DNA from 3 places in the Streptomyces sp. NPDC053474 genome. Region 1 is predicted to be linked to each of the others. Evidence: riboswitches for the same ligand, from Rfam matches in the RefSeq annotation. Region 1 holds a riboswitch; each other region holds the start of a gene.
What was found. A riboswitch is a leader RNA that binds a small molecule or an ion and turns the genes downstream of it on or off. The one in region 1 is predicted to bind thiamine pyrophosphate.
Positions count from the first base shown of each region.

Region 2: linked by a shared signal. The riboswitch ahead of ACIG3E_RS19710 (thiamine ABC transporter substrate binding subunit) and the one ahead of thiC (phosphomethylpyrimidine synthase ThiC) in region 1 are both predicted to bind thiamine pyrophosphate.
Region 3: linked by a shared signal. The riboswitch ahead of thiO (glycine oxidase ThiO) and the one ahead of thiC (phosphomethylpyrimidine synthase ThiC) in region 1 are both predicted to bind thiamine pyrophosphate.

Region 1 covers NZ_JBITXV010000002.1:547,893-552,371, forward strand. Annotated here, with positions in the region: gene ACIG3E_RS06100 (IclR family transcriptional regulator) at 1-112, shown strand, start outside; gene ACIG3E_RS06105 (SsgA family sporulation/cell division regulator) at 214-651, shown strand; gene ACIG3E_RS06110 (YibE/F family protein) at 787-2,355, opposite strand; TPP riboswitch at 2,427-2,572, shown strand; gene thiC (phosphomethylpyrimidine synthase ThiC) at 2,565-4,376, shown strand.
Region 2 covers NZ_JBITXV010000007.1:451,616-456,094, reverse strand. Annotated here, with positions in the region: gene ACIG3E_RS19720 (ABC transporter ATP-binding protein) at 1-600, opposite strand, end outside; gene ACIG3E_RS19715 (ABC transporter permease) at 600-2,297, opposite strand; gene ACIG3E_RS19710 (thiamine ABC transporter substrate binding subunit) at 2,273-3,361, opposite strand; TPP riboswitch at 3,444-3,560, opposite strand; gene rlmN (23S rRNA (adenine(2503)-C(2))-methyltransferase RlmN) at 3,587-4,479, opposite strand, start outside.
Region 3 covers NZ_JBITXV010000004.1:425,992-430,470, forward strand. Annotated here, with positions in the region: gene ACIG3E_RS11850 (thiazole synthase) at 1-686, opposite strand, end outside; gene thiS (sulfur carrier protein ThiS) at 691-912, opposite strand; gene thiO (glycine oxidase ThiO) at 909-2,156, opposite strand; TPP riboswitch at 2,154-2,266, opposite strand; gene ACIG3E_RS11865 (NAD(P)/FAD-dependent oxidoreductase) at 2,403-3,569, shown strand; gene ACIG3E_RS11870 (Rv2175c family DNA-binding protein) at 3,684-4,049, shown strand; gene thiE (thiamine phosphate synthase) at 4,124-4,479, shown strand, end outside.

The DNA of each region.
Region 1 (4,479 bases):
GGCCATCTCCGTGCCGTCGGGTCAGGTGGACCGGCTCATGTCTGCGGCGCACACCCTGCAGGACGAGCTCGGAAAGCTACTAAGGACACTCGCCTTCTCTATCAGCATCTGAAAACTCACTCCTTGTGATCTGGTGTGCACGTTGAGCAAGATGACACGAGTGTCAGGGAGTTGGTTCCTGGCCACGGAAGGCTACTGACGGGGTAGGCGGCGATGCGAGAGTCGGTCCAGGCAGAGGTCATGATGAGCTTCCTTGTGTCGGAGGATCTCTCGTTCCGGATCCCGGTGGAGCTGCGGTACGAGACGTGTGATCCCTACGCGGTGCGGCTGACCTTCCACCTGCCCGGTGACGCCCCGGTGACCTGGGTCTTCGGGCGGGAGCTGCTGGTGGACGGCGTGGGCCGGGCCTGCGGCGACGGGGATGTGCACATCGCGCCCACCGGGCACGACGAGTTCGACGAGGCGGTCATCAGGCTGCAAGTGGGGGGAGACCAGGCGCTGTTCAGGGTGGGGATCGCGCCGCTGCTCGCCTTTCTCGACCGGACGGACAAGCTGGTGCCGCTGGGCCAGGAGCGGTCGCTGGCCGACTTCGACACGCATCTCGACGAGGCGCTGCACCGCATCCTCGCGGAGGAGCAGAGCGCGGGCTGAGTACCGCCCGGCGCGCGGGACGCGAGGCGCGATGGCGGATGGGTGCTTTTCACGGGGAGTGACCGGACGACGGTGAGCGGCCGCAGGGCGGTCAGTGACCGGAGGGGGGTGAGGGACCGGTACGCGAGGGGGAGTTCAGGGTTTTCGGCGGCGGCCCGTGCCGCCACGGGTGAGGCGTGGCCGGGCCGAAGAGGCACCTGTGCGGGGCGAGGCGACACCGGTGGGCCCTGTGGGACCCACCGGCCCTGGCCCAGCCGCTCCCCCGGGCCCCCCAGGCCCGCCAGGCCCACCAGGGTCGTCAGGCCCACCAGGGCCACCGGGCCCCACCGGCCCGCCCGGCGCACCGGGCCCCGCCGGATGTGAGGAGCCCACCGAGGAGCCCACCGTGGTGCCCGGACCCGCGGCCGGGCCGACCGGGCCCGGCCGGTCGGCGGAGACCACCAGGGCGGCGAGCGCGGTGGTGACGGGGACGGAGGCCACGAGGCCGATCGAGCCGATCAGGGTGCGGACGATCTCCTCGGCGACCAACTCGCTGTTGGCCACGGTGCCCACGCTGCTCTGGGCGATGGAGAAGAGCAGCAGAAGGGGGAGAGCGGCGCCCGCGTAGGCGAGGACCAGGGTGTTCACGACCGACGCGATGTGGTCGCGGCCGATGCGGATGCCCGCGCGGTACAGACCGCGCCAGCCCATCGTCGGGTTGGCCTGGTGCAGCTCCCAGACCGCGGAGGTCTGGGTGACGGTGACGTCATCGAGCACGCCGAGGGAGCCGATGATGACGCCCGCGAGCAGCAGGCCGCTCATGTCGATGGACGGGTAGAGGCCGTGGATCAGGCCGGTGTTGTCGTCCGTGTTGCCGGTCAGGGAGGCCCAGGCGATGAAGAGCGAGCCGAGCAGGCCGATGAGGAGGAGGGAGATCAGGGTGCCGAGCACCGCCACCGATGTGCGCGCGGTCAGGCCGTGGCACATATAGAGCGCGATCAGCATGATGGCGCTGGCCCCGACGACCGCGACGACCAGGGGGTTCGAGCCCTGAAGGATCGCAGGCAGGATGAAGAAGGTCAGGATCAGGAAGCTCACCGCGAGGGCGACCAGGGCCATGACGCCGCGCAGCCGTCCCACCACGACGACGGCCAGCGCGAAGATGCCCGCGAGCAGGGCCATCGGGACCTTGCGGTTCACGTCGGCGATCGAATACTGCAGGCCCTTGGGCGCCTTGGGCTCGTAGGCGACCACCACGCCTTGGCCCAGCTTCAGCTGCCGGGGGGAGTCGGGCTGGACGATCTCGGTGAAGGTGTAGCCCTTGTCCGGGCCGCTGGTCACCTTGATCGTGGCCTTCTTGCAGGTGCCCTCGGCGCGCGTCTTCGCGGACCGGCCCTCCGGCGTTGAGGTGTCGCCGTTGGGCGGGGTCTGCGAGGCGTTCACGTCCTCGCAGGGGAGCGTGTCCATCTTCGCCACGGTGGCCGACTGGGTCTGCCGGTCGAAGCCGACGCCGGTGCGCTCGTGGTCGGGGGTGCCGCCCGGCCAGAGCACCACGAGGCCGACGAGGACGGCCGTGGCGAAGGGGATCAGTACGGCGGCGATGACCTTGCGCAGATGCCGGGAGACGGGCGCGGCGGGGCCGTGGCTGTGCGCATGGCCGTGCCCGTGGCCATGCCCGTGCGGTTCCGGAGGGGGCGGCGGTGTGGGGGGCTCTGTGGTGGTCACGGCCCGATCATCGCAAGAACGGAGGGGGCCCTCTGTTCACCGCGCCCGATATGACGCTAGCGTGGAGGCACCTTTGCACACGCGGGAGCTCGGAGCACCGGGCTGAGAGGGCGCTGACCTCCGTACGAACGGGAATCGGACCGTACGGAAGCCGCTGCGTCGACCGCCGAACCTGTTACCGGGTAATGCCGGCGTAGGGAGTAGGTCTCATGACCACATCGGACACACGCACGCCTGCCTCCATGCAGCCCGACAGCGGACAGACCGCGCCCAGCGGGCAGAACGCTTCGGAGGCCGGGAAGTCCACCGGCTGGCACAAGGCGTACATCGAGGGCTCGCGCCCCGATCTGCGCGTGCCGGTCCGCCAGGTGCACCTCACCAACGGCAAGGCCGTGACCCTGTACGACACCTCGGGTCCGTACACGGACCCGGAGATCGACACCGACGTGCGCCGGGGGCTCACCCCCCTGCGGGAGAACTGGATCGTCGGCCGCGGCGACACCGAGGAGTACGCGGGCCGCCCGGTCCGCCCCGAGGACGACGGCATCAAGCACACCTCGCCCCGCGGCGGCCTGCGCAACCTCGACGCGGTCTTCCCCGGCCGCCCGCGCCAGCCGCGCCGCGCCCGCGCCGGGCAGGCGGTGACGCAGCTCGCGTACGCGCGCCGCGGGGAGATCACGCCGGAGATGGAGTACGTGGCCATCCGGGAGAGCATGGCGCCCGAGGTCGTCCGCGACGAGATCGCGGCGGGCCGCGCGGTCCTGCCGGCGAACGTGAACCACCCGGAGATCGAGCCGATGATCATCGGCAAGCGGTTCCTGGTGAAGGTCAACGCCAACATCGGCAACTCCGCGGTCACCTCCTCCATCGAGGAGGAGGTCGACAAGATGACGTGGGCGACCCAGTGGGGCGCCGACACGGTCATGGACCTGTCCACCGGCCGCAACATCCACACGACCCGCGAGTGGGTCCTGCGCAACTCCCCCGTGCCCATCGGCACCGTGCCGCTCTACCAGGCCCTGGAGAAGGTCGACGGCAAGGCCGAGGAGCTGACCTGGGACATCTACAAGGACACGGTCATCGAGCAGGCCGAGCAGGGCGTGGACTACATGACGGTGCACGCGGGCGTCCGCCTGCCGTACGTCCCGCTCACCGCGAACCGCAAGACGGGCATCGTCTCGCGCGGCGGTTCGATCATGGCGGCCTGGTGCCTCGCGCACCACAAGGAGAGCTTCCTCTACGAGCACTTCGAGGAGCTCTGCGAGATCCTCGCGGCGTACGACGTCACGTACTCGCTCGGGGACGGCCTGCGGCCCGGCTCCATCGCGGACGCCAACGACCGCGCCCAGTTCGCCGAGCTGGAGACCCTGGGCGAGCTGAACAAGATCGCCAAGGCGCACGACGTGCAGACGATGATCGAGGGCCCGGGCCATGTCCCGATGCACAAGATCAAGGAGAACATCGACCTCCAGCAGGAGATCTGCGAGGAGGCGCCGTTCTACACGCTCGGCCCGCTGACCACCGACATCGCGCCCGCGTACGACCACATCACCTCCGGCATCGGCGCCGCGATGATCGGCTGGTGGGGCACGGCGATGCTCTGCTACGTCACGCCGAAGGAGCACCTCGGCCTGCCCAACCGCGACGACGTGAAGACCGGCGTCATCACGTACAAGATCGCGGCGCACGCGGCGGACCTCGCCAAGGGGCACCCGGGCGCGCAGGACTGGGACGACGCGCTGTCGGACGCGCGCTTCGAATTCCGCTGGGAGGACCAGTTCAACCTGGCCCTCGACCCGGTGACGGCCCGTGAGTTCCACGACGAGACGCTGCCCGCGGAGCCCGCGAAGACGGCGCACTTCTGCTCGATGTGCGGGCCGAAGTTCTGCTCGATGAAGATCTCCCAGGACATCCGCAGGGAGCACGGGGGCTCGCAGGCCGAGATCGAGCGGGGGATGGCGGAGAAGTCCGCGGAGTTCGCGGCGGCGGGGAACCGGGTCTATCTGCCCATCGCCGACTGAGCCGACCGACAGAGCGGCCCGATCAACCGACCGGCCCGACCGACCGGGCCGGTGGCCGCACGGCGGTGTCCGTACCGCGTGGCTGTACCGCGTACGGGCAGGG
Region 2 (4,479 bases), on a different contig from region 1:
AGCGAGCACCGTCGTCCCCAACTCCTGGAACAGCTCCCGCAGTTCGGCGACCAGGCGCTCCCGAAGGGACCGGTCGAGCTGGCCGAGCGGCTCGTCCAGCATCAGCAGGCGCGGCCGGGGCGCGAGCGCCCGCGCGAGCGCGACCCGCTGCTGCTCACCGCCCGACAGCGAGGCGACCGCCCGCTTCTGCGCCCCCGGCAGGCCCACCAGATCGAGGAGTTCCGCCACCCGCAGCGCCTGCTCGGCGCGCGGGACACCGCGCATGCGCAGGCCGAAGGCCACGTTGCCCGCCACGTCGCGCTGCGGGAAGAGCTGGTGGTCCTGGAACATCAGGCCGACGCCCCGCTTGTGCGCGGGCACCCCGGTCTGGTCGCGGCCGCCGAGCACGACCCGCCCGGAGTCGAGCGCCTGGAGCCCGGCGACCACCCGCAGCAGGGTGGACTTGCCGCTGCCGCTCGGCCCGAGCACGCACACGATCTCGTGCTCGGCGACATCGAGGCCGACCCCGTCAAGGGCGGTGTGCGCGCCGAAGCGCACGGTCGCCTCGTCGAGCCGCAGCAGCGCGCCCGGCACGGCGTCCACGGAGGCCGTGGCGGTCATCAGAACTCTCCCGTCGTACGGTCCGTGCGCAGCCGCTCCAGGAGCAGGAGCGACACCGCGCACACCACCATGAGAATCGTCGAAAGGGCCATGGCCTGCCCGTAGTTGAGGTCACCGGGGCGACCGAACAGGGTGGCCACCGCGACCGGCAGGGTCGGGTTGTCCGGCCGCGCGATGAACACCGTCGCGCCGAACTCGCCGAGCGACACCGCGAAGGCGAACCCGGCCGCGATGAGCAGCGCCCGGCGCACCAGCGGCAGGTCGACCTCCCGCCAGGCCCGCAGCGGCGAGGCCCCGAGCACGGCCGCCGCCTCGCGCAGCCGCTCGTCCACGGCGCGCAGCACGGGCAGCATCGTACGGACCACGAACGGCACGCCCACCAGGGCCTGGGCGAGCGGCACCAGGAACCAGGACGCCCGCAGGTCGAGCGGCGGTTCGTCCAGGGCGATGAGGAAGCCGAAGCCGACCGTCACGGCGGACACGCCGAGCGGCAGCATCAGGAGCGCGTCGAAGCCGCGCACGAGGCGGCCCGCGCGCCGGGTCAGCGCGGTGGCCGCGAGCCCCCCGACGACCAGGGCGATGACGGTGGCCACGGCCGCGTACGTCAGGGAGTTCCCGATCGCCTCGACGGGCGGCACCAGGAAGGCCCCGCCCTCCGTCGAGGTCAGCTGCCGGTAGTACGCGAAGCCGTACCCCTGTGGGCCGTCGAGGGAGCGCTGCACCAGGACGCCGAGCGGCAGCACGATCAGCACGGCCACGGTGAGCAGCACGAAGCCGAGCAGCCCCCACTGCCCGGCCCCGCGCGGCCTGCGCGCCGTGGTCGCGGCGTCGACGAGGCGGAGCGTGCTCTCGCGCCGGCGCACGGTCCAGGCGTGCACGGCCAGGACCCCGCCCACCGCCGCGAACTGCACGAGGGTGAGGACGGCGGCCGTCGGCAGGTCGAGCAGGTTGGCCGTCTGCCGGTAGATCTCCACTTCGAGCGTCGCGTACGTGGGTCCGCCGAGGATCTGCACGACGCCGAAGGACGTGAACGTGAACAGGAAGACCATCAGCGCGGCGGCCGCCACGGCGGGCGCGAGCGCGGGCAGCGTCACCGTGCGCCACGCGCGCGTGCGCGAGGCCCCGAGCATCCGCGCGGCCTCCTCCTGGCGCGGGTCGAGCTGGGCCCACAGCCCGCCGACGGTGCGCACGACGACGGCGTAGTTGAAGAAGACGTGAGCGAGCAGGATCGCCCACACCGTGGTGTCCAGACGGACGCCCCACAGCTCGTCGACGAGCCCGCCGCGCCCGATCAGCGCGAGGAAGGCGGTGCCCACGACGACGGTCGGAAGGACGAACGGCACGGTGACGACGGCCCGCAGCACCTGTTTGCCCCGGAAGTCGAAGCGCGCGAAGACGTACGCGCCGGGGAGCGCGAACAGCAGGGTGAGCGCCGTCGACGCGAGCGCCTGCCAGGTGGTGAACCACAGCACGTGCTGGATGTCGGACTGCCCGAGCACGTCCGCGATCCGCCCGAACTGCCAGGCGCCGTCCACCTTCAGGCCGCGCGCGACGATCGCGGCGACCGGATAGGCGAAGAAGACGGCGAAGAACGCGACGGGCAGGGCCATGAGCCCGAGCCGCGCCGCGCCTCCCCGCGACGGCCGCCAGCCCTTACGGGCCGGGGCCTTCGCTACTTCAGTACGAGCGAGGTCCACGACTTGACCCACGGCTCACGGTTGTCGGCGATCTTCTTGGGGGCCATGGTCCGGGGGGCGGCGACCTCGACGCCGTGCTCCTGGAAGAGCTTCGGCACCCGCGCGCCCTCCCGCACGGGGTTCACGAACATCTGGAGCGGCATGTCCTCCTGGAACTCCTTGCCGGACAGGAAGTCGAGCAGGGCCTTGCCGCCCTTGGCGTTCTTGGCGTTGCTGAGCAGGCCCGCGTACTCGGTCTGCCGGAAGCAGGTGCCGGTCGCGACACCGGTCGGGGCCTGCTTCGGCTGCGGCTTGGCGTACAGGACCTCGACGGGCGGCGAGGAGGCGTACGACACGACGAGCGGCCGGTCGCCCTTGGCCTTCCTGCCGCCCGCGGAGCCGGAGAACTCCTGGTTGTAGGCCTGGTCCCAGCCGTCGACGACCTTGACGCCGTTGTCCTTGAGCTTCTTCCAGTAGCCCTGCCAGCCGTCGTCACCGTACGCGGCCGCGGTGCCGAGCAGGAAGCCGAGGCCGGGCGAGGACGTGGAGGCGTTCTCGGTGACCAGGAGGTTCTTGTACGCGGGCTTGACCAGATCGGCGAAGGTCTTCGGCGGCGCGAGCTTCTTGTCGGCGAAGTACTTCTTGTCGTAGTTCACGCAGATGTCGCCGCTGTCGACGGGCGTCACGCGGCGCTCGCCCTTCGCGAGCCGGTACTCCGGCTTCACCAGGCCCGCGTCCTTGGCCTCGTACGGCTGGAAGAGGCCGTTGTCGAGGGCGCGCGAGAGCAGGGTGTTGTCGACGCCGAAGAAGACGTCGCCCTGGGGGTTGCCCTTGGTGAGGATCGCCTTGTTGACGGCCTGGCCCGCGTCGCCGTCCTTGAGGACGCGGACCTTGTACCCGGAACGCTTCTCGAAGTCCTTCAGGACGTCCTTGGAGACGTTGAAGGAGCCGTGGCTGACCAGCGTGACGTCCTTGGACCCCGACGAGGAACCGCCGGAGTCGCCGCCGGAGCCGCACGCGGAGACGGCGACGAGCCCGAGGCCCACCGCGACCGCGGTGAGCGTGGCCTTCTTGGTGGTGCTCACGTGAGTTCATTCCTCCTGGAGTGACCAGGAGAAGACGCGGCCCTGCCCGCGGACCGGGCGGTTCGCGGGCAGGGCGCAACAGCTTGAGTGGTGACCGAACTTCCTACCCGGAATGACCCGGGCGAGGTTCAGAGGGTCTGCGGCCGGCCTGTGTCAGGTGCCGCACTCTCAGCGCTGTGGCGCTCCCCTGTCGGAATATGCAGATGTTCCGGCCAGCGTACCGCGCTAGCGTTCGGCAGCCGCGAGCTGTCCACAGGCGCCGTCGATCTCCTGACCTCGGGTGTCGCGGATGGTCACGGGCACGCCGTGGGCGGCGATGGCCTCGACGAAGGCCTTCTCGTCCTCGGGGCGCGAGGCCGTCCACTTCGAGCCCGGCGTGGGGTTCAGCGGGATCAGGTTGACGTGCACCGGCTTGCCCTTGAGGAGGCGGCCGAGGCGGTCACCGCGCCAGGCGTGGTCGTTGATGTCGCGGATCAGGGCGTACTCGATGGAGAGCCGCCGCCCGGACTTCGCGGCGTACTCCCAGCCCGCGTCCAGGACCTCGCGGACCTTCCACCGGGTGTTCACCGGGACGAGGGTGTCGCGCAGCTCGTCGTCGGGGGCGTGCAGGGAGATCGCCAGGCGGCACTTGAAGCCCTCGTCGGCGAAGCGGTGGATGGCGGGCACCAGGCCGACCGTCGAGACGGTGATGCCGCGCTGGGACAGGCCCACGCCGTCGGGCTCGGGGTCGGTGAGGCGGCGGATCGCGCCGACCACCCGGTTGTAGTTGGCCAGCGGCTCGCCCATGCCCATGAAGACGATGTTGCTCAGCCGCGCGGGGCCGCCCGGGATCTCGCCGTCGCGCAGGGCCCGCATGCCGTCCACGATCTGGTGCACGATCTCGGCCGTGGACAGGTTCCGGTCGAGGCCCGCCTGGCCCGTGGCGCAGAACGGGCAGTTCATGCCGCAGCCCGCCTGGGAGCTGATGCACATCGTCACCCGGTCGGGGTACCGCATGAGCACGGACTCGACGAGCGTGCCGTCGAAGAGGCGCCACAGGGTCTTGCGCGTGGTGTCGTCGTCACAGCTGATGTGCCGCACGACGCTCATCAGCTCGGGAAGCAGCGCCTCCTGGAGCT
Region 3 (4,479 bases), on a different contig from region 1:
GCGACGACCGCGTGGCTCATGGCCTCCGCCATGAGGACCGGCTCCCGCGCCCGCGTCACCGCGGAGGCGAGCATCACCCCGGCACACCCCAGCTCCATCGCGAGCGCCACGTCGGACGCCGTCCCCGCCCCCGCGTCCAGGATCACCGGCACGCGCGCGTGCTCCACGATGAGCTGGAAGTTGTGCGGGTTGCGGATGCCGAGCCCGGAGCCGATGGGGGAGCCGAGCGGCATGACGGCCGCGCAGCCGACGTCCTCCAGCTTCCGGGCGAGCACGGGGTCGTCGTTCGTGTACGGAAGGACGGTGAAGCCGTCGTCGACGAGCGTCTCCGCGGCGTCGAGCAGCTCCACGGGGTCGGGCAGGAGGGTGCGCTCGTCGGCGATCACCTCCAGCTTCACCAGGTCCGTGCCGAGCGCCTCGCGCGCCAGGCGCGCGGTGAGCACGGCCTCGCCCGCGGTGAAGCAGCCCGCCGTGTTGGGCAGCACGCGGATGCCCAGGCGCTCCAGGACGGACAGGACGGAGCCGTGCGTACCCGGGTCGACGCGGCGCATCGCGACGGTGGTCAGCTCCGTCCCCGAGGCCACCAGGGAGCGCTCCAGGACGTCGAGGCTCGGCGCTCCGCCCGTGCCCATGATCAGCCGGGACGACAGCGTGAGGCCGCCGATGACGAGGGGGTCGTCCGCCATGTCGTCAGCCTCCTTGGACGGCGGTGAGGACTTCGACGCGGTCGCCGTCCCGGAGCACGGTGGTGGCCCACCGGGCGCGCGGGACGACGGTTTCGTTGAGGGCCGCGGCCACGCCGGACGGCGCGGTGGTCAGCTCGGCGACGAGGGCGTCGAGCGTGGTGCCCGCGGCGACGTCGCGTGCCTCGCCGTTGACCGACAGGGCGAAGGCGGCGGAGGGCGTGGTCATACGGGCAGCTCCGAAAGGTCCTTGGGCGGGGCGGGGGCGGCCGCGGCGAAGCGCAGCGGCGTGAACGGCCGGGCCTCGTCGGGCAGTTCGCCGGTGGTCAGGAGGTGTGCCATGACGTCGCCGGTGACCGGGGTCAGGAGCACGCCGTTGCGGTAGTGGCCGGTGGCCAGGTGCAGGCCGGGCAGGGCGGTGGGCCCGAGCAGCGGAGCGTTGTCGGGCGAGCCAGGCCGCAGCCCGGCCCGGGTCTCGGTGAGCGGCAGCTCGGTGATGCCGGGGACCAGCTCGTGGGCGTCGCGCAGGAGCTCGTAGACGCCGCCCGCGGTGACCGTGGTGTCCCAGCCGAGCTCCTCGCTGGTCGCGCCCACGACGAGCTCGCCGCTGAGCCGCGGCACCAGATAGACGTGGCTGCCGCGGACGACGGCGCGCACGGTGCGGCTCAGGAACGGCGCGTACCGCTCGGGCACGGTGAGCCGCAGGACCTGTCCCTTCACGGGCCGCACCGGCGGCAGGACGTGATCCGGGACGCCGGCGAGACGGCCGCTGAGGCTGCCCGCCGCGAGGACGGTCTGCCCGGCGCCGAGCGTGCTGCCGTCGGCGAGGACGACGCCGGTGGCGCGGTCCCGGGCGACGACGAGCCGCTCCGCCCACGCGCGCGTGAAGGCCACCCCGGCCCGCTCGCACGCCACCAGGAGGGCGGCGGTGAGCCGGCGCGGGTCGACCTGGTGGTCGCCGTCGACGCGGAGGCCGCCGCGCACTCCGGGGGCGAGCATCGGTTCGAGGCGGCGGCACTCGCGGCCGCTGAGCCACTCCGAGCGCAGGCCCGACTGCTGCTGGAGGAGGTGCAGTTCGCGCAGGTGGGCGCGGTCGTCGGCGTCGAGCGCGACGGCCAGCGTGCCGCACGCGCGGTAGCCGATGTCCGCGCCGGACGCCTCCGTCAGCTCGGCGGCGAAGTCCGGATAGCGCCGGGCGGAGGCCAGGTTCAGGCCGAGCAGCGTCTGCTCGCCGTGGTGCAGTTCGGTGACGGCGGCCAGCATGCCCGCCGCGACCTGAGCGGCGCCGCCGCCGGGCTCGGGGTCGACGACCGTGACGGACAGGCCGCGCCGCGCGGCCCGCCAGGCCGTGACCAGGCCGATGACGCCACCGCCGACGACCAGGACGTCCGTCGGCCCGGCGGACGGTGGTGACGTACGAGTAGGTGACGTACGGGAAACGGACGCGTTCGGTGGTTTCGTACGGGAACGCATGGGCGTCCAGCCCCTCCCTTCGCCGGCATGACCCGGATCAGGTTCGTACGGTCGGAGGCCGTTTCAGCCTCCCTCTCAGCCCGGTCGTCCGGGCTCCCGCGAGTGCTCTGCACCGGCCACCCTAGCCCGTCGCCCGCCGGGCCGGTAAGCCCGTCGTGTGCGGGCGCCGGGGGCCGTCCTACAGTTGATCGGGTGAGCGAAGAGCGGAAGCGGGCGGGACAGCGGGTCGTCATCGTGGGCGCGGGCATGGCCGGGGTGCAGACGGCCGTGGCCCTGCGCGAACGGGGGTTCACCGGCCCGGTCACCCTGATCGGCGCGGAGCCGCACCAGCCGTACGACAGGCCGCCGTTGTCCAAGGCGGTGCTCCTCGGCAAGGCCGAGGGCTCGGCCTTCGACATCGACTTCGAGGGCCTCGGCATCGAGCTGCGGCTCGGCGTCGAGGTCACCGGCGTCCGTCCCGCGGACCACGAGCTGGACACGGCGGCGGGCCCGGTCGGGTACGAGAGCCTGGTCCTCGCCACCGGTGCCGAACCGATCCGCCTGCCCGGCTCGGACGGCGTGCCCGGGGTCCATCTGCTGCGCACGCTCGACGACGCGGAGCGGCTGCGGCCGGTGCTCGCCGAGCAGCACGACGTCGTGGTCGTCGGCGCGGGCTGGATCGGCGCGGAGTTCGCCACGGCCGCGCGCGACGCGGGCTGTGCCGTGACGGTCGTGGAGGCTTCCGGGCGGCCGCTCGCGGGCGCGCTGCCCGCCGAGGTCGCGGCCCCGATGGCCGACTGGTACGCCGAGGCGGGCGCGGCCCTGCGCACCCACGCGCGCGTGGCGCGCGTCGAGCCGGGCGCGGTCCTCCTCGACGACGGCAGCAGGCTGCCCGCGGGCGCCGTCGTCGTCGGCATCGGGGCTCGGCCCGCGACGGCCTGGCTCGCCGGTTCCGGCATCGAGCTCGGCGTCCACCACGAGGTCGTGGCCGACGACCGGCTCCGCACCTCCGCGCCCGACGTGTACGCGGTCGGCGACTGCGCGTCCTTCCCCTCGGGCCGCTACGGCGAGCGGCTCCTCGTCCACCACTGGGACAACGCCGTGCAGGGGCCGCGCACGGTGGCCGCCGACATCGTCGGCGGGGCCCCGGAGGCGTACGACCCGGTGCCGTACTTCTGGTCCGAGCAGTTCGGCCGCTTCGTCCAGTACGCGGGCCATCACGCGGCCGCCGACGAGCTGATCTGGCGCGGCGACCCCGCGACCCCGTCCTGGACGGTCTGCTGGCTCCGCGACGGCGCCCTGGTGGCCGTCCTCGCGGTGGGCCGCCCCCGGGACCTCGCCCAGGCGAGGAAGCTGATCGACGCGGCCACCCCGATGGACGCGACGTTGGTCACGGACCCGGCGGTCCCGCTGAAGAAGGCGATCCGCTCCTGAGGCCCCCGCGCGCGGCGCGGCCGCGCACGCCCGGGCGCCCCAGCACACGGGCCCGAGCGGCGAAGCCCCGGCCCCCCGCTACCGGCCCCCGGCCGGAGGTGGCACGCTTGATCTGTGACCGAGATTGACGCAAAGACCGATGCTCTCGTCCCCGCCTGGCTCCACCTCCCCGACATCGCGGAGATGCTCGACATCGAGGTGACGCGCGTGCGGCAGCTGGTCAAGGAGGGCCAGCTGATCGCCGTGCGCCGCGGTGAGAACAGGACGCTTCAGGTTCCGGCGGCCTTCATCGACGGCGACAAAGTCGTCAAGGGCCTGTCCGGAACGCTGACGCTCCTGCGGGACGACGGTTTCTCCGACGAAGAGGCCCTGGAGTGGCTCTTCACCCCCGACCCGACCCTGCCCGGCACCCCCGCGCAGGCACTGAGCGAGAATCGCGGCACGGAGGTGAAGCGCCGCGCGCAGGCGCTCGCCGTCTGACCTGACAACCATCTGGCGTACGGGCCCGGGCAGCCACCTGGCCCGTACGCCACCGACATCGGGGGGAACGCTCCATGGCCACCGACACGGCGGGCGGCTCCGCACGCGCCCGGCTCGCGGACGCGCGGCTCTATCTGTGCGTGGACGCGCGCGAGCGCCAGGGGGACCTCCCGCAGTTCCTGGACGCCGTCCTGGCGGGCGGCGTGGACATCGTGCAGCTGCGCGACAAGGGCATGGAGGCCGCACAGGAGCTGGAGCACCTCCGGGTCTTCGCCGACGCCTGCCGCCGCCACGGCAAGCTCCTCGCGGTCAACGACCGCGCGGACGTCGCGCACGCCATCGGCTCCGACGTGCTGCACCTGGGCCAGGGCGACCTGCCCGTGCCCGCGGCCCGCGCGATCCTCGGCGCGGACGTCGTCGTCGGCCGCTC